DNA from 3 places in the Cellulosimicrobium sp. NPDC057862 genome. Region 2 is predicted to be linked to each of the others. Evidence: predicted binding sites of a transcription regulator. Region 2 holds the regulator's gene; each other region holds the start of a gene.
What was found. Region 2 encodes HrcA, which represses chaperone genes, less so after heat shock. Its sites were predicted from a motif close to TTNGCACTCGNNNNNNNCGAGTGCNAA; they were not measured.

Region 1 (9,462 bases), on a different contig from region 2:
GAGGTTGAGGCAGTCGTTCCAGTCCGCGCGCAGGCCCAGCGCGACGCCGTTCTGGCCCACCTGCTCGGCGGAGAACTCGAGCGCCTTCACCAGGTGGTCGTACACGGTCGCGGGCGTGCCCTCGGCGAACGGGATCTCCAGGTCGAGGAACGAGCGGTCGCCCGTCTCCTTGACGTACTCGACGACCGACGGCACGAGCCACAGGTGGTCGTCCGAGCACGTGTCCTCGAGGCCGTGGATGAGGTCCTTCGGGTCGACCGTGGGCACGATCGTCGGCGACGGGACGTCGGGCAGCTTCTCCGCGTCGGGGTCGAACGCCTTGGGGTCGAACAGATGCAGGCCGTACCCGGCCTCCGTCTGCGCGCGCAGGAGCTCGACGATGCGCTGGCGCGTCTTCGTCGGGTTCGAGTGGATGACGCTCATGACGTCCTGCGCGGTGTCGCGGTACCCGAGGCCCGCGCGTCCGCCCACCTCGACGAACGACGCGAAGCGCGACCACTGCACGCACGTCTCCGCCTGGAGGAGGGTCCACGAGTTGATCATCGTGTTCATGCCCTCGTGGGGCGTGCGGATCCGCAGCTTGTCCTGCTTGGTGCGCCAGAACGCGCGGAGCCGAGCGCGCTCGGCGTCGACCGTCGCGACGTCCGAGTACTTCGCCTGGAGCGCACGGCCGGCCGCGTCGCGCGAGCCGTAGCCGAGCATGTAGACGAGCCGCTTGGTCTCGCCCGGCGCGAGCGTGATCTTGTGCTGGAGCGCACCGCAGTGGTTCTGCGTCGTCGCGGACTCGTTCGACCCGTGCCCGCGCTCGATCGCGATCGGGTTCGCCTCGGAGCGGTACGGGCCGATGAAGTTGTCGCGCAGCGAGTCGTACGACGACGGCGTCTCGCTGGACGCGAAGAAGTGGTACGTCCACGGCTCGTAGTAGAAGTCGTACTCGATGATGCCGTCCTCGTAGGAGGAGCCGGACGCGTAGAGCGACATCTGGAGGTTCTGGTTGTCGATCGTGATCGTGTGGAAGCTGAACTCCACGTACGAACCGACGGTGAGCTCACGCACCTCGTCCGTCGTGTTCGTCAGCCGGACGTCCCAGACCTCGACGTCGTCGTCCACGGGGATGAAGACCGTCTGCTCGGCGTCGACACCCTTGTACTCGGCACGGAACGTCGAGTAGCCGAGCCCGTGCCGGGTCGTCCAGCGGCCCGCCCCGCCCGCGGGGTCGAGCTCCTCGCCCGGCCCGACGAACGGCTTGCCGACCGGCTGCCACGACACCGACCAGAAGTCGCCGTCCGCGTCGTCGCGCAGGTACACGTAGTGGCCAGGCCGGTCGACCGGGACACCGTTCTGCCGGAAGCGCGTGATCCGGCCGTACTGCGAGCTCTTGTAGTACGAGTACCCCCCGCCGGTGTGCGACAGCACGGTGCACAGGTTCTTGCTGCCGAGGTAGTTCGTCCACGAGACGGGGACGTCGGGGCGCTCGACGACGTACTCGTCGTGCGCGGTGTCGAAGTGGCCGTAGCGCATCGTTGCTCTGGTTCCTGTCGTGGGGTGGGCTGGGGGGCCGGGGTGGGGTGGTCCGGGGCCGTCAGACGCCGGCGGTGACGAACCCTTGGAGCCACTCGAGGAGCTCGGCGGCCTTCTCGGGCGAGTCCGCCTCGACGAACATGCGCAGGACGGGCTCGGTGCCGGAGAACCGCAGGAGCGCCCAGTTGTCGTTCTCGAGGAGGATCTTGGTGCCGTCGAGGTGGGAGACCGAGACGACAGGGTAGGGGCCGACGTGCGTGAGCGGCTCCGCCTCGAGGCGCCGCGGCACCTCGACGCGCATCTCCGGCGTCGCCGGGACGCCCGCCTCGAGCGTGTGGAGGCGACCCGTGATCTCGTAGATCATCGCGCGCAGCTCGGAGATCCGCTTGCCCGTGCGGGCCAGCATCTCGGCCACCAGGGCGCACGCGAAGATGCCGTCCTTGCCGAGGATCCAGCCGCGGATCGTCAGGCCGCCCGACGACTCGCCGCCGAGCACGGCACCGATCTCCTCCATGCCCGCGGTGACGTGCTTGAAGCCGACCTTGACCTCGCGCGACTCCTCGCCGAAGTGGGCTGCGAGGCGGTCGAGCAGGTGCGTCGTCGCGAGGTTGCGCACGACGCCGCCCTTCTCGCCGCGGACCTCGTGCAGGTACCAGTACAGGAGGAGGAGCAGGTCGTTCGTGGAGATGTACTCGCCGGTCTCGTCGACGATACCGATGCGGTCGGAGTCGCCGTCCGTCGCCATGCCGAGGTCGTAGCGGCCCCCGCCCTGCTGGATCATCGTCACGAGCGTGCTCAGGCGCTGGAGGTCCGGCGCGGGCGCGACCCCGCCGAAAAGGGGGTTGTGGGTCGCGTGGATGAACTCCGAGCGCACGCGCATGTCGGACAGGATCGTGCCGAGCGTGAGCTGGCTCGTGCCGTACATCGGGTCGACGATCACCTGGAGGTCCGAGCCGCGCACGGCGTCCACGTCGATGATCTTCTCGATCGCGTCCACGTACGGGTCGGTGAGCGACCGGTCCACCACGACGCCGGCGCTGCGCGCCACGTCGATGTCGAGCGTGATGACGTCGTCGACCGACAGCGCGTTGGCCTCGTCCTGGTAGCGGTCCGTCTCGTCGTCGAGCGGGAGCGAGCCGTCCTGGCGGAACACCTTCATGCCGTTCCACTCGGGCGGGTTGTGGCTCGACGTGACGATGACGCCGTACGCCGCGCCGAGGTACGGGGCGGCGAACGTCACGAGCGGGGTCGGGACGTCGTCGGGCAGGAGCGTGACCGCGATGTTGTTGCCCGCGAAGACCTCGGCCGCCGCGATGGCCGACTCGCGCGAGAGGAAGCGGCGGTCGCCGCCGATCACGACGCCCTTGCCGTCGAGGCCGCGGCGGATCGTCTCGTTCGCGATCGCCTGGCAGAGCCGGCGCACGTTCGCGAGCGTGTACCCCTCGCCGATGACCGCGCGCCAGCCGCCCGTGCCGAAGACGATCTTGGTGTCGGTGTTCTTCTTCGGGACGAACAGGCGCTTGAGGACGATGTCCGCCGCCTGCGCGAGCTCGTCCGGCGTGTTGATGCCGCGCACCTCGTCGACGTCGACGATCCGGTACGACGAGATGCGCTTGCCCGCGCCGATGACGCGGCGGGCCAGCTCCGTGAGGCGGTGCTCGCCGTCGGACGCCATGCGCTCGAGCTCGCCGAACAGCAGGCCCGGTGCCGCGACGTACGCACCGACGTTGATCTCCGTGCGCGGCTCGGCGATGCCGCCCGCCTCGGACGACTCGAGGATCGCCGTGATCTCGCCCTCGGCGCGGACCACGCGGCCGTAGCCGTCCGGGTCGTCCACGACGGCCGAGAGGAGCGAGAGGTCCGCGCCGGTGAGGGTGTGGCGCGTGAGCAGGCCGAGGAGCGACTCCGAGCGCAGCAGCGGCGTGTCCGCGTACGCGACCAGCACCGGCTCGTCGACCCCGAGCCCCAGCACCGAGGCGACTGCCCCGCGCGCTGCGAGGACCGCGTCGCCGGTGCCCAGCGGAGCCTCCTGCTCGACGTAGACGACGTCCTCGCCGAGCAGCTCGCGCACCGTCGGGTCGTCGGGCGCCACCACGACGACGATGCGGCTCGCGTCCACGACGCGGCGCACGTTCGCCACCGCGAGCTCGACGACCGTCGCGCTGCCCAGCGGGCGGGACAGGAGCTCGCGCGACGCGGCGTCGTGCCCCGCGGCGAGCACGACGGCGGCCCGCGCGGTCCGGGCGTGCGCGCTCCCTCGCGGTCGCGGGGTCGTCGCGCTGGTCTTCGCGGGCGTCGTCGCGGTCATGGCGTCCTCACTGGTCGACCTCCGTCGGACAACGACTCATTTGTCAGGAGTCCGAACTACTGGCTCTCCCCGATCATAGGCACCCCGGACCCGTCGACGGAACCCGATCCGGCCCACCAGGGCCGAAGGTCACCCGCGCTGCGTCCGCACGGAACCGCGAGCCGGGTGACAATAGGGACATGAGTGGCCCGGTCCAGCCGTACCCCCTGCACGGAAGCATCGAAGCCGAGGACGCGAAGGAGATCCTCCGCAAGGCCATCCGCACCAACCGCCAGGCGCGGTCCGAGCGGCTCCGCAAGGATGCGGCCGCCGCGATCGCCGACGTCGTCGAGACCATCCCCGAGGTCGCCACCGCCACGTGCGTCGCGACCTACGCCGCCCGCCCCACCGAACCCGGCACCACCGAGATGCTCGAACGTCTCTCCGCACGCGGCGTGCGCGTCCTGCTCCCCGTGCTCGGCGCCGGCCTCCAGCGCGACTGGGCCCTGTACGACGATCCGGCCGACCTCCAGGTCCGCGCCCCCGGCCGACCGCCCGAACCCGGGACCCCGCCGCTCGGCGCCGAGGCCATCGCCCAGGCCGACGTCGTCGTCGCCCCCGCGCTCGCCGTCGACTCACGAGGCGTCCGGCTCGGCCAGGGCGGCGGCTGGTACGACCGCGCCCTCGAGCACCTGCGCCCCGGGACCAAGGTCGTCGCCGTCGTCTTCCCCGAGGAGGTCTACGACGCGTCCGACCGCCCGCTCCCGGTCGAGTCCCACGACAAGACCGTCGACGCCGTCGTGACCCCCCTCGGCTGGCGCTGGCTCCCGTAGCGTCTCCGGCAGCGGGGCCCCTTCCCGCGGGGCCCGTCCGGACCACGGACCGGTCGGCCCGTCGCGCTCGGCCTGCCGTCGTCGCCACGCCCCGCCGAGGGTCGCGCGCGTGGCGACGAGACGCGAGAAGTGGCCCCTGGGGCGAGGCCTGGAGGGGCCATTTCTCGCATCTCGGCCAGACGTCCGAGCACCGGGTGGCGCGACGGCCCCGCGCCCGGACCGGGGACTACGGGACGAGGGTGAGCTCGTCCTTGCTGGCCTCGGCGACGGCCTGAGTGGAGAACGGCCAGTCGTAGGTCTCGCCGCGGGCCCAGGTCTTGAGCTGGTCGGAGTAGTGCCTGGACGCCGGGTGGCCGGAGGTGCCGGTGACGGTGACCCAGGTGGAGCGGTCGAGGTCGTCGAGGTCGACGACCATCCGCATCGACGGGCCGGCCGTCACGTCGAACGAGCCGGAGGCCGCGTCCCAGGCCGTCGCGTTGACGATCGACGAGCCGCCGGGCATGCCGACGGGGTCGGGGTTGACCCAGTTGCGGACAGGACCGGGGATGGACTCGCCGCCGAGGATCGGGTGCTCGAGCGCGAGCACGTGGAGCGTGCCCCAGGCCCAGTCGGAGGGCTGCTTGCTCTGCTCCACGGTCAGGTCGAGGCGGGCGGAGACGAGCGCCTGGGTGAGGACCTCGTCGCGCGTCTCGACGACGCTGACGGTCTGGCGGTCGTCCCAGAACGGGTCGGTCGGGTTCTCGAGGAGGTTCTGCACGACGGCGAGCCAGCGGCTCCCGCCGTTCGGTCGCGCCGACTCGGGCAGGTCGTCCCAGAACGTGAGCTGGAGCAGGTTGCGCCAGACCGCGGCGAAGTACGCGGCCGCGGCGGAGTCGGTGTCGGTCCGGTAGTCCCAGTCCGCGAGGAGCGCCTGGCCCTCGGCCTCGAAGCTGTCGTCGATCTCCTGGTCGAGCAGGAGCGGCACGAGCACCTCGGCGTAGGGGCTGCGGTCGTCGGTCTGGATCTCGTTCATCGTGTCGACGTCGACCGGTCGCCCGGCGGAGATCTCGGCCTCGAGGAGCTGGCGGATGCGCTGCGAGCGGTAGCCGTAGTCCCAGTCGGTCGTGAGGAACGGCGCGACGCCGCTGGGCAGGACGGCCTGGTTGGCTGCGACGACGAATCCCTCGGCCGGGTCGACCACGCGCGGCATCTGCTCGCTCGGGACGTACCCCTGCCAGTCGTAGCGCTCGTCGGAGCCGTCGCGGGGCCACGTGCCGTCCGACGGCACCTCGGCGTCGGGCACCGCCTGACGGACCGGGATCTTGCCGGGCGCCTGGTAGCCGATCTGGCCGTCCACCGTCGCGAAGACGATGTTCTGCGCGGGCACCTCGAAGAGCGCCGCGGCGGCCTGCATGTCGTCGGCGTCCTGGGCGAGGTTGAACGCGAAGACCGCGTCGGCGGTGCGGCCCGGCTCGAGCGCGGTCCACTGCAGGGAGACGGCGTACTCGCCCAGGCGCGTGTCGAGGGCGGGGGTGTCGACGGCGGACTCGGTCGCGGGGATCGCCTCGGAGACGATCGGCCCGTGCACGGTCGAGCGGATCTCGAACTCGACGTCCTCGCCTCCGGCGACGCTCAGCGTCTCGGTCCGGGTCTCGAGCGGCACCCACTCGTCGCCGCGCAGGTAGGTGTCGTCCCGCACGCGCTCGACGAAGAAGTCGGTGACGTCGGCGCCCATGTTCGTCAGGCCCCAGGCGAGCTGCGCGTTGTGGCCGATGATGACGCCGGGGAACCCGGCGAACGAGAAGCCCGCGACGTCGAACGCGCACTGCGGCCCGACCTCGTTGCAGTGCAGCCCGACCTGCGCCCAGATCCCGGGGGCGCCGAGGCTCAGGTGCGGGTCGTTGGCGAGGATCGGCTTGCCGCTGGCGGTGTGGTCGCCGGAGACGACCCACGAGTTGGAGCCCGTGCCCTCGCCGCGCCCGATGAGCACGGGGACGGCGTCGAGCGCGCGGTCGGCGGCCTCGAGCGCGCCCTGGAGATGGTCCGAGCCGTACGCGGCGCGGGCCTCGGGGCCGAGCTCGAGCGCGACCTGCTGAGGATTCTCGAGCTCGCCGGGGTCGAGGATCGGCGCGTTGACGTCGGACGGGTAGGCGGGGAACAGCGCGGCGACGCGCCCCGCGTCCTGGAGCGTGCTGTAGGACAGCGCGCGCTCCAGCTCGTCGTCGTAGTTTCCGCGGAGGTCCCACGCCATCGCCTTGAGCCAGGCGAGCGAGTCGACCGGGTCCCAGGGCTCGGGCTCGGCGACGTCGACCTGGAGCCCGAGCACGGTGTACTCGATCGCGATCTCGGACGGGCTGCGGTTCTCGAGGTACGCGTTGACGCCCTCGGCGTAGGCCTGGAGGTATGCCTTCGTCTCGGGCGAGACGACGTCCCACTCCTCCTCGGCGACCTGCCGCCAGCCGAACGTCCGCGTCACGGTGTCGGCAGCGATCGCGTCGGGATTGTCGCCCACGAGCTCGGCGAGCCGGCCCGCGGTGACGTGCCTGCGGTAGTCCATCTCGAAGAAGCGGTCCTGCGCCTGGACGTAGCCCTGCGCGCGGAAGAGGTCCTCCGGGGTGTCCGCGTAGATCTGCGGCACGCCCTGGGCGTCGCGCAGCACCGTGACCTGACCCTCGAGCCCGGCGAGCTCGATCTCGCCGGACGTCTGCGGCAGCGGCCGGCGCACGGTGACGACGACGAAGGCGGCACCGGCGACGAGCGCGAGGACCAGGAGCACGGCGACGCCGATCAGGACGCGCCGTCGTGCCGAACGCCGGCGCCGGGGCGGAGCCGGCGCCTCGGCCGGCGTCGCGGGGTCGGCACCGGGGACGGAGTCACCGGCGGGGGCCTCGGCGGGTTCGTGCACAGACACGGATGCGAGACTACCCGGCCCGGGGCGGGCACCGGGCCGCGTATGATTAGCACTCGGAAGTTTCGAGTGCCAGGCGGTGTTGACACCGACGACCCGGCCGAGACCGACCCGATCCCGACCCGCCGGTGGCCGCCCGACGGCCGTCTCGTGAACGAGGAGAACCCGTGCCCACCTACGCGTACACGTGCACCGCCTGCGGTCACGCCTTCGACATCCACCAGTCGTTCAGCGACGACGCCCTCACGGTGTGCCCCGAGTGCTCGGGTCGCCTGCGCAAGGTGTTCTCCTCGGTCGGCGTGACGTTCAAGGGCTCAGGCTTCTACCGCACGGACTCGCGCTCGGGCGGGAAGTCCTCGACGGCGCCCGCCGCCTCGAAGCCGGCCTCCTCCTCCGCGGCGTCCGGCGCGAGCAGCACGTCCGGCGGCTCGAGCAGCACCTCGTCCTCGTCGGGAAGCTCGACCGCCTCCTGATCTGACGCCCGTGGGCGCGGTCCACGGCGGCCCTGCCCTCGGCGGTCGACCACAGCCCCTCTCGGGACGGCGCGTCGGGGTCGACGCCGCGTCCCGTCCACAGATTCGCACCCGTCGGCGACCGTCGGCGCCCGTCGCACGGCTACGGTCGCGCCATGCTGCGCTCGTCCCGCCTGCCGGACCCCCGCCCGCGACCCGACCGCTCGCCCGCGCGGCGACGGCTGCTGCGCGGGGTGTGGTGGCGGTCCCGCTTCGTCGTGGCCGCGCTGTGCTGCGGCGCCGCGTCCTCGGTGGTCGTCGGGGCGCTCCGCCCTCCCCCGCCCCCGACCGCACCTGCCGTCGTCACCACGCGTGAGGTCCCGGCGGGTGCCGTGCTGACGGAGGCGGACCTCCGCGTGGACCCCGTGTCCGCGGAGGTCGTCCCCGCGGGCGCCGCGGCACGACCCGACGACGTCGTCGGGCGTCGCGCGACCGTGACCCTGCCCGCGGGCACCCTGCTCCAGGACGCGCTCGTCGCCGGTGGCGAGCTCGCCGCCGCGGCTCCGGCGGGCACGGTCGTCGCGCCCGTCCGGCTCGACCCCGGCGTCGCGGCCCTCCTCGGCCCGGGAGACCGCGTCGATCTCCTCGCCACGGGCGACCTGGTGCTCACGACAGCCCCCACGGACGCGTCGACCGAGGGCCAGGACCCGGCGGCCGTCGACCCCTACCTCGCCCGCGCGGCCGTCGTCGTCCCGGCACCCGAGCCCCAGGGCGGGGGCGGGCTGCTCGGGACGGGCGGGTCCGGCTCGGACGTCGTGACGCTCGTCGCCGTGCTCCCCGAGGAGGCGGTCCGGCTCGCTGCCGTGAGCGGGCAGACGGCCGTCACGGCCGTCCTCGTGCCCTGACGGCGACCCGGGCTCGGAGACGGGTGAACCGGACGCCGGTGCCCGACCCGCCGGGCCAGGCCGTTGCCCATCGGTACCCGCGTTGGGAGGATCGCGCGTGCACCTGTCGTGGCACCGCCGCCACGCGGACCACCGACCTGAGAGGGAAGCAGCACATGAAGGGCGTGTTCCAGGGATTCAAGGAGTTCGTGCTCCGAGGCAACGCGATCGACCTGGCGGTCGGCGTCGTCATCGGCGCGGCGTTCGCCTCGGTCGTCGACGCGATCGTCACCTACCTGATCAACCCGATCATCGGCGCCATCTTCGGCAAGCCGGACATCTCCAACCTCTGGGACATCACGCTGCGCCCGGCCCACGACGGCGTCGAGGCCTCGGTCCTCTCCGTCGGTGGCCTCCTCAACGCGTTCCTCCAGTTCCTGATCATCGCGATCGCGCTCTACTTCGTCATCGTCCTCCCGATGAACAAGCTCGCCGAGCGCCGCAAGCAGGACGTCGAGCCCGAGCCCGAGGCACCGGCAGAGGACGTACGCGTCCTCCAGGAGATCCGCGACCTCCTCGCCGCCCAGGCGGGCAGCGG
Region 2 (9,462 bases):
GAGCTGACCCTGCGGCACGTCGTGCGGTCTCGCCCGTGGGGGCGCCGGGTGACTTCTGCCCCCGGCCGTTCCGCCCGGCGTTTCCCCTAGCGTCGTCGGCGGAATCCCGAGAGGCTGTACGGCGACAGCGAAATGTGCGACCGACACACGACGTCCACATCCGGTGCGTGGCGGCGGTTTCACCGCGGCCCGTCGACCGTCCGAGGAGACCCATGAGCGAGAGCACCGCAGGCGGCCCGCCGCGCGACGAGAACGAGCCGCAGCTCCCGTCGGACGCCCCGGCGCCCGAGAACCCGTACGCGGCGGCCGAGCCGCCGGTCCCGCCCCAGGAGCCCACCGCCCAGGAGCCGCCGGCGCCGCACGAACCTCCCGCACCCCAGAGCCCGCCCGCCCCGCAGACGCCGCCCGGCCCCGCGCAGCCCGCGGCCCCGCCCTACGACGCTCCCCCCGCGGGTGCGTACCCGCCCCCGGCCGGGCCGCCGCCCGATCAGCCGTACGGGGCTCCGCCGGCCGGTGCGTACCCGCCGCCCGCGGGTCCGTCGCCCGCGCAGCAGCATGGCCAGCAGCCGCCGGGGCAGCCGCCGTACGGCGGGCGGCCCGGCTACCCACCGCCGGCCGCGCCGTACGGGCAGCCGGGCTACCCGGGGCAGACGGTCCAGGTGCAGGACGCGTTCTCCTACGGCTGGAACAGGTTCACGCAGAACGTCGGGGTCATCCTCGGCGGCGTCCTCACGTACGTCGCCGTGCTCGCCGGCCTGTCGGTCGCGTTCTGGGCGATCCTCGTCGGGACGGCGCAGACGACCGTCGACCCGGTCACCGGCGAGGTCAGCACGGCGGGCGGGTTCGCGTTCGGGTTCGGCACGTTCTTGTTCGTCGCGATCTTCGTCGTGCTCGGCTTCCTCGTGCAGGCCGCGGTGGTCAACGTGTCGCTCCTGGTCACCCGCGGGAAGAAGCTCGAGTACGCGGACTTCTTCCGGTACCCGAACCTCGGAAACGTGATCCTCGCCGCCCTCCTCATCGGGCTCGCGACGGGCGTGCTGGCCATCACGATCGTGGGTCCGATCGTGTTCGTGTTCTTCGCCCAGTTCACGCTGTTCTACGTCATCGACAAGAAGCTCGGCGTCTTCGACGCGTTCAAGGCGAGCTTCACGGTCGTGAGCAGGAACCTCGGCACGGTCGTGCTGCTGTTCCTCGGCGTGTACCTCGCGCAGCTCGTCGGGACGCTCCTGTGCTACGTCGGCCTGCTCGTCGCGCTGCCGGTCGCCCAGATCGCGACGGCGTACGTGTACCGACGCCTGAACGCCGAGCAGCCCGTCTGAGGAGGGTGGGCGTCGCGGTGCTCGCCGCGCGCCCAGGCCTCTGAGCAGCCAGGATAGGACCGAGCACGTCGAGGACGCGTGCTGCCCGCAGCACGTGACGACGAGGAACGAGGTGCACCATGACGGACCCCACGAACCCGGGCGGTCAGCCGCCCCGCGACGACGAGCCGACGCCGAGCGACGGTTCCGGCACCCCGCAGCAGCCCGCAGAGCCGCCCGCCGGTCCGGCGCCGGACCAGCCCGCAGGCCCACCACCCGCTACCCCCGACGCTCCGCCGGCCTCGCCGTACGGACCGGGCGACGCGACACCGCAGGACCCGGCCGCCCCGCCGTCGGGTCCGCCGGCCTGGGGCGCACCGCAGGACCCGGCCGCGCCGCCGTCGGGCCCGCCCGCGTACGGCGCGCCCGGTGCCTACGGGGCTCCCGCGGGCGCGCCGGGCGACCCCACGGCCCCGGGCCCGACGACCCCGCCGCCGGGCGCCTACCCGCCCCCGTCCGGCGCCTATCCTCCGCCGCCGGGTTCGTACCCGCAGGCGGCGGGCGGCTACGGCGCCCAGCCCGGGTACACGGGACCCGCCTTCGCGGTGGGTGAGGCGATCTCCTACGGCTGGCGCAAGGTCACCTCGAACCTCGGGCCGTGGATCCTCGTCGCGCTCATCTTCATCGCGGTCAACGTGGCGTGGAACCTCATCACGGGCGGGTTCGACCGGTTCCAGGACCAGTTCGACTACACGGACACCAACTTCGCCGCGGTCACGGGCGTCACGTTCGCGAGCGTCCTGCTCGGGATCGTCGGCACGGTCATCAGCTACCTCGTCACGGCGATCTTCACGCGCGGCGCGCTCGACGAGGTGGACGGTCGCCGCCCGGACGTCGCGGCGTTCTTCCGGATCGGCAACGTCGTCAACGTGCTGCTCGCGGCGCTGATCGTCGGCATCCTCACGGGTGTCGGGCTCATCCTGTGCATCCTGCCCGGGCTCGCGGTGCTGCTCTTCTCCGCGTTCGTCTACTACGTCGCGCTCGACCAGGGCGTCGACGCGATCACCGCGGTCCGGACGAGCTTCTCGCTCGTCGCCAAGAACTTCGGCCAGGTGTTCCTGCTGCTGCTCGCGCTCTTCGGCATCAACATCCTCGGCGCGATCCCGTGCGGCCTCGGCCTGTTCGTCACGATCCCGCTGAGCTACGTGGCCGTCGGCTTCGCCTACCGCCGCCTCACCGGGGGCGTGCCCGCCGTCTGACGGCCGGTCGTCGTCGCCCGTCCACCGCGCCCCGGTGCCGCCCGTCGGTGCCGGGGCGCGGTGCGTCCGGACCCCGGGGCGAGGTCAGGGCGCCGTGACGAAGTCGATGAGCTCCTCGACGCGGCCGAGCAGGGACGGCTCGAGGTCCGCGTACGTGCGTACGGTGCCGAGGATGCGCTGCCACGCGCGGCCGACGTCCTCGGCGGTGTCCGCGGGCCATCCGAGCTCGCGCAGGATGCCGCGCTTCCACTCCGTGCCCCGCTCGATCACGGGCCAGCGGTCGAGGCCGACGCGCGCCGGCTTCACGGCCTGCCACACGTCGACGTACGGGTGCCCGAGCACGAGCACGGTGCCTGCGGGGGAGCGGCGCAGCGCCTCGTCGGCGATCCGCCGCTCCTTGCTCCCGGGGACGAGGTGGTCCACGAGCACGCCCACCCGGCGCTGCGGCGTCGGGCCGAAGTCCGCGAGCGCCGCCGCGAGGTCGTCCACGCCGTGGAGCGGCTCGACGACGACGCCCTCGACCCGCAGGTCGTCGCCCCACACCTTCTCGACGAGCTCGGCGTCGTGCTTGCCCTCGACCCAGATGCGGCTGCCGCGGGCCACGCGCGCCCGCTGCCCGACGACGGCCCGCGAGCCGGACGCGGTGCGCGTGGGGGCGGCGGGGGCGCGCGACGTGACGGGCGCGGTGAGCTCGACCGGCTCGCCGTCGACCCAGAACCCGGGCCCGAGCGGGAACGTCCGCGTGCGGCCGGCGCGGTCCTCGAGCACGACCACGTGCATGCCGCCCGACTTCTCGACGCGCACGACGGCGCCGACCCACCCCGTCTGCACCTCCTCGACCACGAGCCCGCGCTCTGCGGCCTGCGGTCGGGACACCGGTCGCGCGCGGTGGTGGGCGGGGGCGGGCGTGCCGCCGAGGACGTCGGAGCCATACCGGTCGAAGGACACGCCGTCACCCTAGGTCAGCGCCGGACGCGCCCCGCCGAGATCGGCCCGTGCGTCGCGAGATCGACCTCCCGAGGGCCGATCTCGGACACTCGGGCCGATCTCGGCACGCGGCCCCGGGTGCGGCCCCGACGCGCGCGGTGCCGGGCCGGGGTGGTACCACGGAGCGGTGAGCCCGCAGCGCGCCGAACCGGACCCGAACCGCTGGCGCGTGCTGCCCGTCTGCCTCGCCGTGGGATTCGTCACGACGCTCGACGTCTCGATCGTCAACGTCGCCCTCCCGTCGATCGAGTCGTCGCTCGACGCCGGCCCCACGGAGCTCCAGCTCGTCGTCGCGGGCTACACGCTCGCGTTCGGGCTCGCCCTGGTGCCCGCCGGCCGCCTCGGGGACGCGGGCGCCCGGCGCTCGCTGTTCATCGCCGGCCTGGTGGGCTTCGCGCTCATGAGCCTCGCGTGCGGGCTCGCGCCGACGGACACGTGGCTGGGCGTCGCGCGCCTGCTCCAGGGCGTGAGCGCGGGCATCCTCAACCCGCAGGTCGTCGGGCTCATCCAGCAGCAGTTCTCGGGGTTCGAGCGCGGCAGGGCGTTCGGCATGTTCGGCGCGACGATCGGCGTCTCGACGGCGCTCGGCCCGCTGCTCGGCGGGCTCATCATCGCGGCGGCCGGCTCCGCGGACGGCTGGCGCTGGGTGTTCCTCGTGAACCTCCCGGTCGTCGCCGTCCTGCTGCCGTTCGCGTGGCGGCTCGTGCCCGGTCCGCCGCCCGCCGACGCGCGGACCAGACGGGGCCCGCGCCGCCTCGACCTCGTCGGGCTGACGCTCCTGGGCGCCGCGACGCTCGGCGTCATGATGCCGTTCGTCACGACCACGGGCCAGGGCGACGACGCGTCGCGCTGGTGGTGGCTGGTCGCCGCCGCGGTGGCCGGGCTCGCGGCCGTCGTCTGGGAGCGGCGGTACCAGCGGCGCACGGGGGAGGCCGTGCTCGACCCGCAGGTCGTGGGGCTCGGGTCGTTCCGCAACGGGGCGCTGCTCGGGCTGGCCTACTTCGCGGGCTTCACGGGCATCTTCCTCGTCGTCACGCTCTACCTCCAGGACGAGCTCGGGTACACGCCGCTCCAGGCGGGGCTCGTCGGGACGCCGTTCGCGGTCGCGTCGGGAGTCTCCGCGTGGTTCTCGGGCCGGTGGGTCGCGCGGTGGGGTCGCCAGCTCGTCGTGGGCGGCGTGCTGCTCGTCCTCGTCGGGGTGGTCGCGGCCGACGCCGTGGTGCGGCTCCTCGGGGACGACCCCGGCGCCGTCGGGCCGGCGCTCGCGGGCGCGCTGCTGGTCGCCGGGGCGGGCAGCGGCACGGTCATCGCGCCGAACCAGACCCTCACGCTGTCCGAGGTCCCCGTGAGCCGCGCGGGCGTCGCGGGGAGCATGCTCCAGCTCGGCCAGCGCATCGGGTCGGCGGTCGGGATCTCGGTCGTGCTGTCCGTGTACTACGGCGGGCTGGCGAGCGGCGACACGGCGGCGCACGCGACGGGGCGCGCGCTGCTCGTGACGATCGTGCTCGTCGCGCTCGCGCTCGTCGTCGGGCTCGTGGACCTGCGTTCGCGACGAGCGGAGGACCGCGGGACGGGCCGCGCGGACGCGTAGGATTGGCACTCGGAGGTCGAGAGTGCCGACGCCCGCGCGCCCGCCCGGGGCGGCGACGGCGCGGCACACGGAGGTGGACGTGAGCGAGGAGCGCCGGCTCGAGGTGCTGCGGGCGATCGTCGAGGACTACGTCCTCACGCGCGAGCCCGTGGGGTCGCGCGTGCTCACCGAGCGGCACAGCCTCGGCGTCTCGCCCGCGACGATCCGCAACGACATGGCGGCCCTCGAGGACGCCGGGTTCATCGCGCAGCCGCACACCTCCGCGGGCCGCATCCCGACGGACAAGGGCTACCGCCTCTTCGTCGACCGCCTGTCAGGCGTGAAGCCGCTGTCGGCACCGGAGAAGCGCGCGATCGAGACCTTCCTCTCAGAGGGGGTCGACCTCGACGACGTCATCGCGCGCGCCGGGCGCCTGCTCGCACAGCTCACGGGTCAGGTCGCGGTCGTGCAGTACCCGTCCCTGAGCCGGTCCGGGCTGCGCCACCTCGAGCTCGTGCCGGTCGGCGAGTCGCGCCTGCTCGTCGTCATCATCACGGACACGGGGCGCGTCGAGCAGCGCACGCTCGAGGTCGCGAGCGTGCCCGACGAGGGCACGCTCGTCGAGGTCCGCGCGCGGCTCAACGCCGCCGCGGCCGGCAAGCGCCTCACCGACCTCGCGCCGGGGCTCGCCGCCGTGACGGAGAGCTTCCACCCCGACGACGCCCCGCTCGTGCGCGCCGTGGGCGACCTCGTCGCCCAGACGCTCGCGGAGGAGAGCGAGGAGCGCCTCGTGCTCGCCGGCACGGCGAACCTCGCCCGTGCGGGCATGCGGTTCGAGCACGCGCTGCGCCCCGTCCTCGAGGCGCTCGAGGAGCAGGTGGTCCTCCTCGGCCTGCTCACGGAGATGGCCGCGGAGACCGGCGTGAGCGTCCGGATCGGGCACGAGACCCAGCTCGAGGGCCTCGTGGAGACCTCCGTCGTGACGACCGGTTACGGTAACGACGGTGACACGGTCGCCCTCGTCGGCTCGATCGGGCCGACCCGCATGGACTATCCCGGGACCATCGCGGCGGTGCGCGCCGTCGCGCGCTACCTGTCACGGGTGCTCGGCACGTGAGCCCCGCCGCGGCCTCCCCGCACGCGGCGGGCACCCTCGACGACCGGCCCCGCGCCGGTCTTCCGACCCGCACCAGACCCTTCACGACCGGCCCCGTGCCGGCCTCACGACCCGCACCAGCAGAGAGTGACGTGTGAGCGACTACTACGAGATCCTGGGCGTGGCGCGCGACGCCAGCCAGGACCAGATCAAGAAGGCGTACCGCAAGCTCGCGCGCGAGCTGCACCCGGACGTCGCGGGCGAGGAGGCGGGCGACCGCTTCAAGGACGTGGCGCGCGCGTACGAGGTGCTCTCCAACCCCGAGAAGCGCCAGCAGTACGACCTCGGCGTCGACCCGAGCGCCCCCGGCGGGGGCGCCGGCCCCATGGGCGGCGGCTTCGGCTTCCAGGACATCTTCGAGACGTTCTTCGGCGGCGGGCAGGCGCAGCAGGGCCCCATCCCGCGCGCCCGGCGCGGCCAGGACGCGCTCGTGCGGCTCGACATCGACCTGTCCGAGGCGACGTTCGGCGCGCAGCGCGAGCTTCAGGTCGACACCGCGGTCGTGTGCGGGACGTGCGGCGGCTCGTGCTGTCGCCCGGGCACCTCCCCGCGCACGTGCGACGTGTGCCACGGCCGCGGCACGGTCCAGCGCGTCGCGCGCTCGTTCCTCGGCCAGGTCATGACGAGCGCGCCGTGCGCCGCGTGCCAGGGCTTCGGCACCGTCATCCCCGAGCCGTGCGCCGAGTGCTCGGGCGAGGGCCGCGTGCGCAGCCGCCGCACCATCACCGTCAACGTCCCCGCGGGCGTCGACACCGGCACGCGCATCAAGCTCACCGCGCAGGGCGAGGTCGGCCCGGCCGGCGGCCCCGCGGGCGACCTCTACGTCGAGATCCGCGAGCGCAACCACGACACGTTCGTGCGCCGCGGCGACGACCTGCACTGCACGCTCCAGGTGCCCATGACCGCGGCCGCGCTCGGCACGGTCCTCGAGCTCGAGACGCTCGACGGCGCGCAGGAGATCGACCTGCGCCCGGGCACGCAGCCGGGCCAGATCGTCACGCTGAAGAACCTCGGGGTCGGGCACCTGCACGGCAGCGGTCGTGGCGACCTCAACGTCCACATCGAGGTCCAGGTGCCGCGCGAGCTCGACGAGGAGCAGGAGCAGCTCCTGCGCACGCTCGCGACGCTGCGCGGCGAGGAGCGGCCCGAGCCGCGCCTGTCCGCCGCGCACCCGGGCGTGTTCTCGCGCCTGCGCGACAAGCTCTCCGGGCGCTGAGAGGGGCGGGCGCGTGAGTGCTCCGGTGTTCCTCGCCGAGACCGGGCTCGACGCCGTCGCGCCCGGCGACCGCTACGTCCTCGACGGGGCGGAGGGACGCCACGCGGGCGTCGTCCAGCGCCGCGGGACGGGCGAGCGGCTCGACGTCGTGGACGGGGCCGGGCTGCGCCTGCGCTGCGTCGTCGAGCACGCCGACGCGGGCCGCGTGACCCTGCTCGTCCAGGAGGTCGACCGCGAGCCCGCGCCCGCCGTCGTCGTGACGCTCGTGCAGGCCCTGGCCAAGGGCGACCGTGACGAGATGGCGATCGAGGCGGCCACCGAGATCGGGGTCGACGTCGTGGTCCCGTGGCAGGCGGAGCGCTCCGTCGTCGTGTGGCGGGGCGAGCGCGCCGCGAAGTCCCGCGCGCGCTGGCTCGCGACCGTCCGCACCGCGACGAAGCAGGCGCGTCGCGCGCGCCTGCCGCACGTGGAGGTGGCCCTCGACTCACGCGGCCTCGCCGCCCGGGCGGCCGACGTCGTCGCGCGCGGGGGGTGCGCGATCGTGCTGCACGAGGAGGCGGCGACACCGCTCGCCGACGTCGCGCTGCCCGACGGCGCGACCGCGGACGGCGGGTCGGCGCCCGAGGTGCTGGTCGTCGTCGGCCCGGAGGGCGGGATCTCCGACCGTGAGGTCGCCGACCTCACGGCGGCCGGCGCGGTCGCGGCCCGGCTGGGCCCGCACGTGCTGCGCACGTCGACCGCCGGACCCGTCGCCGTCGCGCTGCTCGCCGAGCGGCTCGGCCGCTGGGGCGTGGCCGCCGGGCCTGGACTACCCTCGGGCGCATGACGAGCACCGAACCCCGGACGGACCCGGACTGCCTCTTCTGCCGCATCGTCGCGGGCGAGCTGCCCGCGGACGTCGTGGCGACGAGCGACCGTGCGATCGCCTTCCGCGACATCAACCCGCAGGCTCCCGTGCACGTGCTCGTCGTGCCGCGCGACCACCACGGCGACATCGCCCAGCTCGCCGCGGCCGACCCGGCGCTGCTCGCGGACGTGGTCGCGCTCGCCGACGAGGTCGCGGGCGACCAGGCCGACGGCCAGTTCCGGCTCATCTTCAACTCCGGCCCACGCGCCGGGCAGAGCGTGTTCCACGTGCACGGGCACGTCATCGCGGGCGCCGAGCTCGGGTGGACGCCGGCCTGAGCCCTGCGCGAAAGGACGTGTGGGGCCCGGTCACGCTCGGTACGATGGAGGCGATCTGCGGGGCCGTGGCGGCCCCGGTCCTACCGTCCGACCGAAGGAGCGCAGCGGCGCAAGCCGGCTCATGACCTCTCCGTCCCGAGAACCCGACCCCCAGCCGCACCGGGTCGAGCACCGCATCGTCATCCCGACCCACGTGCCGATGGTGGCGCTCCTCGGCAGCCGCGACTCCGTGCTCCGGGCCGTCGAGGAGGGGTTCCCCTCGGTCGACGTGCACGTGCGCGGCAACGAGATCGCCGTCTCCGGCCCTCCGGGAGACGTGGCGCTCGCCTCGCGCCTGCTCGACGAGCTCGTCGAGGTCGTCGAGGCCGGCACGCAGCTCACGGCGGACGTCGTGTCGCGCTCCATCGCGATGCTCACGGCCGCGACGGCGTCGCGCCCGGCCGAGGTGCTGACGCTCAACATCCTCTCGAGCCGCGGGCGCACGATCCGGCCCAAGACCGTCGGGCAGAAGCGCTACGTCGAGGCGATCGACGCGAACACCATCACGTTCGGCATCGGGCCCGCCGGCACCGGCAAGACGTACCTCGCGATGGCCAAGGCCGTGCAGGCGCTCCAGTCCAAGCAGGTCAACCGGATCATCCTCACGCGCCCGGCCGTCGAGGCGGGGGAGCGCCTCGGGTTCCTGCCCGGCTCGCTCACGGAGAAGATCGACCCGTACCTGCGCCCGTTGTACGACGCGCTGCACGACATGATCGACCCCGACTCGATCCCCAAGCTCATCGAGGCGGGCA
Region 3 (9,462 bases), on a different contig from region 2:
GCACCGTGACCCCGCCGCTGTTTCGGGTGACCAGGGCTCTACCTCGACGGTGAGATCACGCGGTCGGGAGGGTCCAGTCGACGGGGGCGGCGCCCTGGGCGACGAGGAGCTCGTTGACGCGGGAGAACGGGCGGGAGCCGAAGAAACCCCTGCGGGCAGAGAGCGGGCTGGGGTGGGCGCTCGCGACGACGGGGGTGTCGCCGAGCATCGGGCGCAGCGTCGCGGCGTCGCGGCCCCACAGGATCGCGACGAGCGGGGCGTCGCGCGCGACGAGCGCCCGGATCGCGGCCTCCGTGACGGCCTCCCACCCCTGGCCGCGGTGGGACCCGGGCTCGCCCGGCCGGACGGTGAGCACCCTGTTGAGCAGCATGACGCCCTGGTCGCTCCACGCGGTGAGGTCGCCGTTCGCGGGCGTCGGGGCGCCGACGTCCTCCGCGAGCTCCGCGAAGATGTTCTGGAGCGATCGCGGCACCGGGCGCACGTGCGGCTGCACGGAGAACGACAGCCCCATCGGGTGCCCCGGCGTCGGGTAGGGGTCCTGCCCGACGACGAGCACGCGCACGTCCGCGAGCGGACGCGAGAAGGCGTTGAGGATCGCCGACGGCGCGGGCAGGTACTCGCGGCCGGCCGCGACCTCCGCGCGCAGGAAGTCCCCCGTCGCGTGGAGCTGGGGCTCGACGGGCGCGAGCGCCTCGGCCCAGTCGGGCGCCATGATGCTCGCGAGCGGGGGGCGGGGGCTCGGCGCCGGATCGGTGACGGCCGGGGTGCTGCCCGGGTCGACGGCGACGGGCTGGACGGGTGCGCTCTCCACGGCCCGAGCCTAACCGGCGCGCGGAGCGCCTCGGCAGGCTCTCGGCAGACCACGGCGAGGACGAATGACACCCGTGTGGTTCGTGCGTACGCTGAGAGGCGTCCGCGCGCACCGCAGTGCGCAGGTCTGGTGACGAGAGAGTGCAGGGAGGGAACGATGAGCGAGGCGGCGTACGTGCTCGACGGACCCGACGCGGTCGGCGACCCGACCGTCCAGGAGGGCTCGGCGTCGGGCCTGAGCGAGCGCGACCAGAAGATCCTGGCGTTCGAGCGGCAGTGGTGGAAGTACTCGGGCGCCAAGGAGCAGGCGGTGCGCGAGCTGTTCGACATGACCGCGACGCGCTACTACCAGGTGCTCAACGCGCTCATCGACTCCCCGGCGGCGCTCGCGCACGACCCGATGCTCGTCAAGCGGCTGCGCCGGATGCGTTCCACCAGGCAGCGGGCTCGCACGGCCCGTCGGCTCGAAGGGCTCTGACGTGCGACGGACCTTCGCCCGTGAAGTCCGGGCGAACTGGGCGTTTAGCCAACGGGCCTGACCGGGCTACCCTGTCGCCGTGACGAAGAGCCGCTACCCCTACGCGCCCGACGAGTTCGACGCGCCCGCGCAGCAGGGCTCCCCCGTGGGGGTGCACCGCACGCCGCGCAGCGGGTGGAGCAAGACGTGGCCGTTCCTGCTGGTCGCCGTCGTCTTCGCCGGCCTCGCGTACGGGGGCGTCGCGCTGCTGTCGGACAACGGCGCGACCGAGAACCCGCCGCAGGCGCAGTCCACGGACCCCGCCGCGGAGGAGACCGAGGCGCCGCCCGCCGAGGAGACGGAAGAGCCCCCCGCGGAGGAAGAGCCGCCGGCGACGGAGGAACCGCCCGTCGAGGAGACGCCCGCGGCTCCGGACCTCGCGACGCTCATGGCCGCTGCCGACCCGAGCGCGTACGTGCGCGTGCTGAACGACGGCGGGCCCGAGGGTGAGTCCCGCGTCGGCAAGGACGCTCTGGAGGCCCAGGGCTTCACGAACGTCGAGTTCGCGGCATACCCCGACGGCGGCTCCGGTCAGGAGGCCAACACCGTCTGGTATGTGCCGAACCGCAACGACACCGCGGCCGCCGTGGCGGCGGCCCTGGGTATCCCGGCCGAGAACGTCGAGGAGGTCCCGTCGCTGCGCGAGGGCGACGTCGTCGTCGTCGTGAAGTCCGCGCTCGCACCGGTCGGCTGACGCCCCGCGCCCCTGTCATCGCAGCCCTGGTCGCGCCGTCGCGCTGACCTGGTGGTTCACTCGTGCGCCACGGGTCGGACACGCGTCCTGTCGACCTTCCGTGCACGCCGTCGGCGGGCTAGGCTCGGGCTACCACGGGGCGGGGGTCGCCTCGCGGGCGACGATGCACGAGGAGACGTAGATGGCTCAGGGCACCGTGAAGTGGTTCAACTCCGAGAAGGGCTACGGGTTCATCACGCCCGCGGCCGGGGGACAGGACCTCTTCGTGCACTTCAGCGCGATCCAGACCGACGGCTACCGCACGCTCGACGAGGGCCAGGAGGTCGAGTTCGAGCTCGGCCAGGGCACCAAGGGCCCGCAGGCCGAGCAGGTGCGGCCGCTCTGACGCCGCTCGCGAGGGTCGCGTGACGGAGAACCTCGACGCCGTCGTCGTCGGTTCGGGCCCCAACGGGCTGGCCGCCGCCGTGACTCTCGCACGTGCCGGCCTCGCCGTGCGCGTCCTCGAGGCGCAGCCGACGATCGGCGGCGGCTCGCGCACGCTCGACCTCGGTCTCGCGGACGGGGTCGTGCACGACGTGTGCTCGGCCGTGCACCCGATGGCGTGGGCGTCGCCGTTCTTCGAGGCGTTCGACCTGGGCGCGCGCGGCGTGGAGCTGCTCGTGCCCGAGGCGTCGTACGCGCAGCCGCTCGACGGCGGTCGCGCGGGCATCGCCTATCACGACCTCGACCGCACGGTGGAGCGTCTCGGCGTCGACGGTGCCGCCTGGCGCGCGCTGCTCGGCCCGCTCGCCGAGGGCTGGCGCGACGTCGTCGCGGTCGCCCTCGGTGACAAGCGGTCGGTGCCGGGGCGCGTGCTGACGCCGAGCGGCGCAGGGGCGGCGGCCCGGTTCGGTGCGGCGGTCCTCGAGCAGGGGAGCGCGGCCTGGGGCCGGCGTTTCCGGACCGAGGAGGCGGGGGCGCTGCTCACGGGCGTCGCGGCGCACGCGATCTCCCGCCTGCCGTCGCTGGCCGCCGCGGGGACGGCGCTCCTGCTCGCCTCGCTCGGCCACGCGCCGGGCGGCTGGCCGCTGCCGAAGGGCGGCTCGGGCACGATCGTCGCGGCTCTCCTGGACGACCTGCGCGCGCACGGCGGCGAGGTCGTCACCGGACACCGGGTCGGTGCCTTCGCCGACCTGCCGCGTGCGCGGGCGTACGTCTTCGACACGACGCCCGGCGTCGTCGCGGACGTGTTCGGCGACCGCCTCTCGCCGCGCGCCGAGTGGGCCCTGCGGCGCTTCCGGCACGGCGACGCGGCCGCGAAGGTCGACCTCGTCCTCTCCGGGCCGGTCCCGTGGGCGGACCCGGAGGTGGGTCGGGCCGGGACTGTGCACGTCGGCGGCACGCGCGCCGAGATGGCGCGTTCGGAGTCGGACGTCGCGGCCGGCCGGCACGCGGTGCGGCCGATGATGCTCGCGAGCGACCCGACCGTCGTCGACCCGGCGCGCGAGGCGGACGGCCTGCGGCCGCTGTGGACGTACGCGCACGTGCCCGCCGGCTCGACGCGCGACGTGACCGAGGACGTCCTCGGCCAGCTCGAACGGTTCGCCCCGGGGGTTCGGGACCTCGTCGTGGCGTCCCGCTGCGTCCCCGCCGCGGAGATGGCCGCGCACGACGAGAGCTACGTCGGCGGGGACATCGCGGGCGGCGCCGTCAGCATGTGGCAGATGGTCGCGCGGCCGACGCCCCGGCTCGACCCGTACGCCGTCGGGCTCGAGGGCGTCTACCTGTGCTCGGCGTCCACACCGCCCGGGCCGGGCGTGCACGGGCTCGGCGGCTGGTACGCGGCGCGGCGCGTGCTGCGCCGAGAGTTCGACGTCCGCGCGGAGCCCGATCTGGCGCCGACGTCGGGAGTGGGCGCCAGGTAGCGCTTCGCGACCACGCCCTCTACCTCACCCGACCACGCCTCTACCTCGCCGGGGCGGCGGTGGTCGTGTCGAGCTCCACGAGCGCGAGCACGACGAGCGCCGAGCTCCACGACAGCGGAGCGACGGCGGCGGGCGAGCCGTCCGCGAGGACCTTCTCCGGGATCGCGCCGGACGCGGTGCGGTGGTCGTCGACCCAGCGGAGCCACTCCTGGGCGTCGGCCCGGTCCTCCGGGTCCGACGACGACGCCGCGGTGAGTGCGTAGAGCGTCGTCTGCGGCGTCCAGGAGATGCCGTCCTCGCGCCAGCCCGCCCCGGGTGCGAGCCCACCGGCGGGGCGCAGCATCTCCGTCACGGACGCGCGCCACGCGACGTCCGCTCCCGCGAGCGGCTCGGGCTGGAACGGGGGCAGGACGAACGCGGTCGATGCGTCCCGCGCGCCGCCGGTCACGTGCCGCGGGTAGCCCTGCGACCCGAACGACCGCTCGACGGCCATGCGCAGCCGGGCGGCAGCGAGCGTCGCGTCGGTCGCCCGGTCGGTCTCGCCCACGGCGGCGTAGACGTCGGCGGCACCCTCGAGCCCGGCGAGCAGGGGTCCGGCGGTGCCGAGGGTCAGGGCCGTCGGCTCGACCTCCCAGTAGTCGCTCGACGGCGGGGGCAGCGGGTCCTCGCCGTCGACGAGCGAGAGCGCGTGGTCGGTCGCGGCGTCGACGAGGGGCCGCAGCTCCGCGGCGGCCCGGCGCCGTTCGGCGGCGGGCGTCTCCTCGAGCACGACGTCGGTCGCCCACAGGACCCAGCCGACGCCGTCGGACTGGTGGCCGCGGTCGTCGGGGACACCCGAGCCGTCGGGCAGGTAGCGGGCGTGGAACGACCCGTCGTCCTCCTGGACGCGGGCGAGGAAGCCGAGGACGTCCCGTGCGTCGTCGACGTGCCCGGTGCGCGCGAACGCCGCCGCGGTGAACGACGCGTCGCGCGGCCACACGTAGCGCCACTTGGGGGAGGCGGCGGCGAGCGCGGCGCCGTCGTCGAGGGTCAGGGCGCGCAGGTCGAGGAGCGCGGCCTCGCCGAGCGCGGCGAACGGGCCGTCCACGCCGGGGACGACGCCGGACGCGAGCCACGTGCGCGACGCGGCGGCGGCGTCCTGCGCCCGTCCGGTGTCGAGGAGCGCCGCCGCGTCGAGCCGGGCCCCGGCGACCTGCGCGAGCCGGTCCGCCTCACCGTCTGCCGGGTCGACTCCTGCGGCGAGCGCGACCGGGTCGAGGGTCGCCGGGTCGAGCACGCGACTGCCGGGAAGGTAGGTCGCCGCGGCACCGGGGGCGAGGCGCAGGAGCGCGGTGCCGCCGCCGGGTGCGGTCGTGACGGCCACGCCGTCCTGGTACAGGTCGATGTGCTCGCCCGTGGGGGCGGCGACGGCGGTCGCGGCGGTGAGGCCGAGGGCAGGGACCAGCACGCAGCCGGCCAGGGCTGCTGCGAGGCGCCACGACGGTGTTGCGCGGATCACACCGCGCATCCTAAGGGGGTCGAGTGGTGCGGCGGGTTTCGCCCGTCGCGATACGGGGACGGGCCGTGACGGGCTGTCTTGCACTCGCCCCCCGCGAGTGCCAATAATGGCGTTAGCACTCTCGTCATGAGAGTGACAGAAGTGACCAGCGCAGGCAGCCGCTCACCGCGGGTGCGGCGCACCACACCAGGTCGACAGGTGAGGCCCGCCCCGGCGGCGTGACATGAACGCCGCCCGTCGCGGGCCGTCCGTCGCGGGCGCCGGCCGACCGCCATACGCCACCAGCGGAGGATCATTCCCCATGGCCAAGATCATCGCCTTCGACGAGGAGGCTCGTCGGAGCATGGAGCGTGGGCTCAACGCCCTCGCCGACACCGTCAAGGTCACCCTCGGCCCCAAGGGCCGCAACGTCGTGCTCGACAAGAAGTGGGGCGCGCCGACCATCACGAACGACGGCGTCTCCATCGCCAAGGAGATCGAGCTCGAGGACCCGTACGAGAAGATCGGTGCGGAGCTCGTCAAGGAGGTCGCCAAGAAGACCGACGACGTCGCGGGTGACGGCACCACCACCGCGACCGTGCTCGCCCAGGCGCTCGTGCGCGAGGGCCTGCGCGTCGTCGCGGCCGGCGCCAACCCGATCGCCGTCAAGCGCGGCATCGAGAAGGCCGTCGACGCGGTGACCGAGCAGCTGCTCAACGCCGCCAAGGAGATCGAGACCAAGGAGGAGATCGCCGCCACGGCCGCCATCTCCGCCGGCGACCCCGCGATCGGCGAGCTCATCGCCGAGGCCCTCGACAAGGTGGGCAAGGAGGGCGTCATCACGGTCGAGGAGTCGAACACGTTCGGCCTCGAGCTCGAGCTCACCGAGGGCATGCGCTTCGACAAGGGCTTCCTCGCGCGCTACTTCGAGACGGACCCCGAGCGCCAGGAGGCTGTGCTCGAGGACCCGTACGTCCTCATCGTCGAGTCCAAGATCTCGAACGTGAAGGACCTGCTCCCGGTCCTCGACCAGGTCATGAAGGCCGGCCGCTCGCTCCTCATCATCGCCGAGGACGTCGAGGGCGAGGCGCTCGCGACCCTGGTGCTCAACAAGATCCGTGGCACGTTCAAGTCCGTCGCCGTCAAGGCCCCGGGCTTCGGCGACCGCCGCAAGGCCATGCTCCAGGACATCGCGATCCTCACCGGCGGCCAGGTCATCACCGAGACGGTGGGCCTCAAGCTCGAGAACGCGACGCTGGACCTGCTCGGCCAGGCGCGCAAGGTCGTCGTCACCAAGGACGAGACCACGATCGTCGAGGGTGCGGGCGACGCCGACCTGATCCAGGGTCGCGTCAACCAGATCCGTGGCGAGATCGAGAAGTCGGACTCCGACTACGACCGCGAGAAGCTCCAGGAGCGCCTCGCGAAGCTCGCCGGCGGCGTGGCCGTCATCAAGGCGGGTGCCGCGACGGAGGTCGAGCTCAAGGAGCGCAAGCACCGCATCGAGGACGCCGTGCGCAACGCGAAGGCGGCCGTCGAGGAGGGCATCGTCGCCGGTGGTGGCGTCGCGCTCATCCAGGCCGGTGCCGTGGCGTTCGAGAAGCTCGAGCTCGAGGGTGACGAGGCGACCGGTGCGCAGATCGTGCGCGCCGCGATCGACGCCCCGCTCAAGCAGATCGCCGTCAACGCGGGCCTCGAGGGCGGCGTCGTCGCGGAGAAGGTGCGCAACCTCCCCGCGGGCCAGGGCCTCAACGCCGCGACCGGCGTGTACGAGGACCTCCTCGCCGCCGGCGTGAACGACCCGGTCAAGGTCACGCGCTCCGCGCTGCAGAACGCCGCCTCCATCGCGGCGCTCTTCCTCACGACCGAGGCCGTCGTCGCCGACAAGCCGGAGAAGGCTCCGGCCATGCCGGGCGGCGACGGTGGCATGGGCGGCATGGACTTCTGATCCACGCCTGACCCTCTCCCGGCCTCGTCCGGGAGGTCGCAGGACATCGAAGGCCGTCGGCCGGGTTCGCCCGGTCGGCGGCCTTCGTCGTGCCCGCGGGAGTCCTCCTCCGGCCACCGGTGGTCCGGGGAAGCAGCGGTACACGCGCGTATAACGCCGTGTATACACGCCGGAAACGAACGCCCGGCAGGATCGCCGCCATGCACCTGACACCCGCGGACACCGAGAAGCTGCTGCTCGCCGTCGCGGGCATGGTCGCGCGCGACCGGCGCGAGCGCGGCGTGCTGCTCAACTACCCGGAGACCGTCGCCCTGCTGACGACGTGGGTGATCGAGCGGGCTCGCGAAGGGGCGGGCGTCGAGGAGCTCATGGTCTCCGGGCGCGCGGTGCTCCGTCGCGACGAGGTGATGGACGGGGTCGCGGAGATGCTGCCCGACGTCCAGGTCGAGGCGACGTTCCCCGACGGGCGCAAGCTCGTCACCATCCACCAGCCCATCGCCTGACCCGGCCCGGTCCGGCGCACGCACGAGGCTCAGCGAGAGCGAGGCGACCCATGGCAGGCATCAGCACGAGCGGACCTGGCGCGATCCGGCTCAAGCGCGGTACCGAGGACGTGCCCGTCGTCCTCAACGCCGACCGCACCGACGACGAGCGCGTGACGCTGGTCGTGACGAACACGGGGGACCGGCCCGTGCAGATCGGCTCCCACCTCCACCTGCCCGACGCCAACGCCGCGCTCTCGTTCGACCGCGCCGCCGCGCACGGGTTCCGGCTCGACGTCCCGTCCGGAACGTCCCGGCGCTTCGAACCGGGCGCGTCCGCCGAGGTCGAGGCCGTCGCGCTCCGCGGCCGCCGGCGCGTGCCCGGCCTCCAGCGCGGCAAGCCCGACGGCGGCGTGCTGGACCGCGCGACCGAGCCTGCCGAACCCGGGAACGCTCCCCAGGATCCGGCGGACGTGGGGACAGACCCCGGGTTCGGCGCGCGGAGCACGACCACTCCTGAGGAGGACTGACGCATGGTCGCGATCTCGCGCGAGCGCTACGTCGCGCTGTACGGCCCGACGACGGGCGACCAGGTGCGCCTCGGCGACACCGACCTGTGGATCGAGGTCGAGGAGGACCGCACGTTCGGCGGCGAGGAGGTCGTCTTCGGCGGCGGCAAGTCGATCCGCGAGTCGATGGCGCAGGGGTCGACGACCCGCGCCGAGGGCGCGCTCGACACGGTGGTCACGAACGCCGTCGTGCTGGACTGGTGGGGGATCGTCAAGGCGGACGTCGGGATCCGGGACGGGCGGATCGTCGCGCTGGGCCGCGCGGGCAACCCCGACGTGGCGGACGGCGTGCACCCGGACCTGCACATCGGACCGTCGACCGACGTCGTCTCCGGCGAGGGCAAGATCCTCACCGCGGGCGGCATCGACTCGCACGTGCACCTCATCTCGCCGTCGCAGGTCGTCGAGGCGCTCGCGACGGGCATCACGACCGTCGCCGGCGGCGGCACCGGGCCGAGCGAGGGCACCAAGGCCACGACCGTCACGCCCGGGGCGTGGCACCTCGAGGCGATCCACCGCTCGCTCGACCGGCTCCCCGTGAACGTCCTGCTGCTCGCTAAGGGCAACACCGTGAGCGCCGAGGGCCTGCGCGAGCAGGCCATGGCGGGCGCGGGCGGCTACAAGGTGCACGAGGACTGGGGCTCGACGCCGGCCGCGATCGACGCCGCGCTGCGCGCCGCCGACGACTGGGGGCTGCAGGTCGCGCTGCACTCCGACTCGCTCAACGAGGCCGGGTTCGTCGAGTCGACGCTGCGCGCGATCGGCGGCCGCTCGATCCACGCGTTCCACGCCGAGGGCGCGGGCGGCGGCCACGCGCCGGACATCCTCACGGTCGCGAGCCACCCGAACGTCATCCCGGGGTCGACCAACCCGACGCTCCCGCACACGGTCAACACCGTCGCCGAGCACCTCGACATGCTCATGGTGTGCCACCACCTCAACCCGCAGGTCGCCGAGGACCTCGCGTTCGCCGAGTCGCGCATCCGTGGCACGACCATCGCCGCCGAGGACGTGCTCCACGACCTCGGCGCCATGTCGATCACGTCGTCCGACGCGCAGGC

Region 1: the regulator HrcA is predicted to act here: its motif matches at 7,578-7,604, upstream of ACFVN3_RS15140 (FmdB family zinc ribbon protein).
Region 3: the regulator HrcA is predicted to act here: its motif matches at 5,536-5,562, upstream of groL (chaperonin GroEL).

Annotation. Positions count from the first base shown of each region.
Region 1 covers NZ_JBHVMH010000012.1:106,409-115,870, forward strand. Annotated here, with positions in the region: gene ACFVN3_RS15120 (GH36-type glycosyl hydrolase domain-containing protein) at 1-1,521, opposite strand, end outside; gene ACFVN3_RS15125 (NTP transferase domain-containing protein) at 1,583-3,829, opposite strand; gene ACFVN3_RS15130 (5-formyltetrahydrofolate cyclo-ligase) at 4,009-4,641, shown strand; gene ACFVN3_RS15135 (penicillin acylase family protein) at 4,868-7,411, opposite strand; gene ACFVN3_RS15140 (FmdB family zinc ribbon protein) at 7,696-8,001, shown strand; gene ACFVN3_RS15145 (SAF domain-containing protein) at 8,157-8,885, shown strand; gene mscL (large conductance mechanosensitive channel protein MscL) at 9,041-9,462, shown strand, end outside.
Region 2 covers NZ_JBHVMH010000007.1:135,370-144,831, forward strand. Annotated here, with positions in the region: gene ACFVN3_RS11275 (acyltransferase family protein) at 1-7, shown strand, start outside; gene ACFVN3_RS11280 (hypothetical protein) at 213-1,319, shown strand; gene ACFVN3_RS11285 (hypothetical protein) at 1,439-2,557, shown strand; gene ACFVN3_RS11290 (DUF3097 domain-containing protein) at 2,642-3,505, opposite strand; gene ACFVN3_RS11295 (MFS transporter) at 3,672-5,135, shown strand; gene hrcA (heat-inducible transcriptional repressor HrcA) at 5,215-6,231, shown strand; gene dnaJ (molecular chaperone DnaJ) at 6,365-7,486, shown strand; gene ACFVN3_RS11310 (16S rRNA (uracil(1498)-N(3))-methyltransferase) at 7,500-8,312, shown strand; gene ACFVN3_RS11315 (HIT domain-containing protein) at 8,309-8,671, shown strand; gene ACFVN3_RS11320 (PhoH family protein) at 8,793-9,462, shown strand, end outside.
Region 3 covers NZ_JBHVMH010000013.1:69,862-79,323, forward strand. Annotated here, with positions in the region: gene ACFVN3_RS15550 (uracil-DNA glycosylase) at 56-715, opposite strand; gene ACFVN3_RS15555 (DUF3263 domain-containing protein) at 968-1,288, shown strand; gene ACFVN3_RS15560 (LytR C-terminal domain-containing protein) at 1,368-2,021, shown strand; gene ACFVN3_RS15565 (cold-shock protein) at 2,203-2,406, shown strand; gene ACFVN3_RS15570 (phytoene desaturase family protein) at 2,426-3,925, shown strand; gene ACFVN3_RS15575 (glycoside hydrolase family 15) at 3,966-5,432, opposite strand; gene groL (chaperonin GroEL) at 5,725-7,350, shown strand; gene ACFVN3_RS15585 (urease subunit gamma) at 7,551-7,853, shown strand; gene ureB (urease subunit beta) at 7,904-8,362, shown strand; gene ACFVN3_RS15595 (urease subunit alpha) at 8,366-9,462, shown strand, end outside.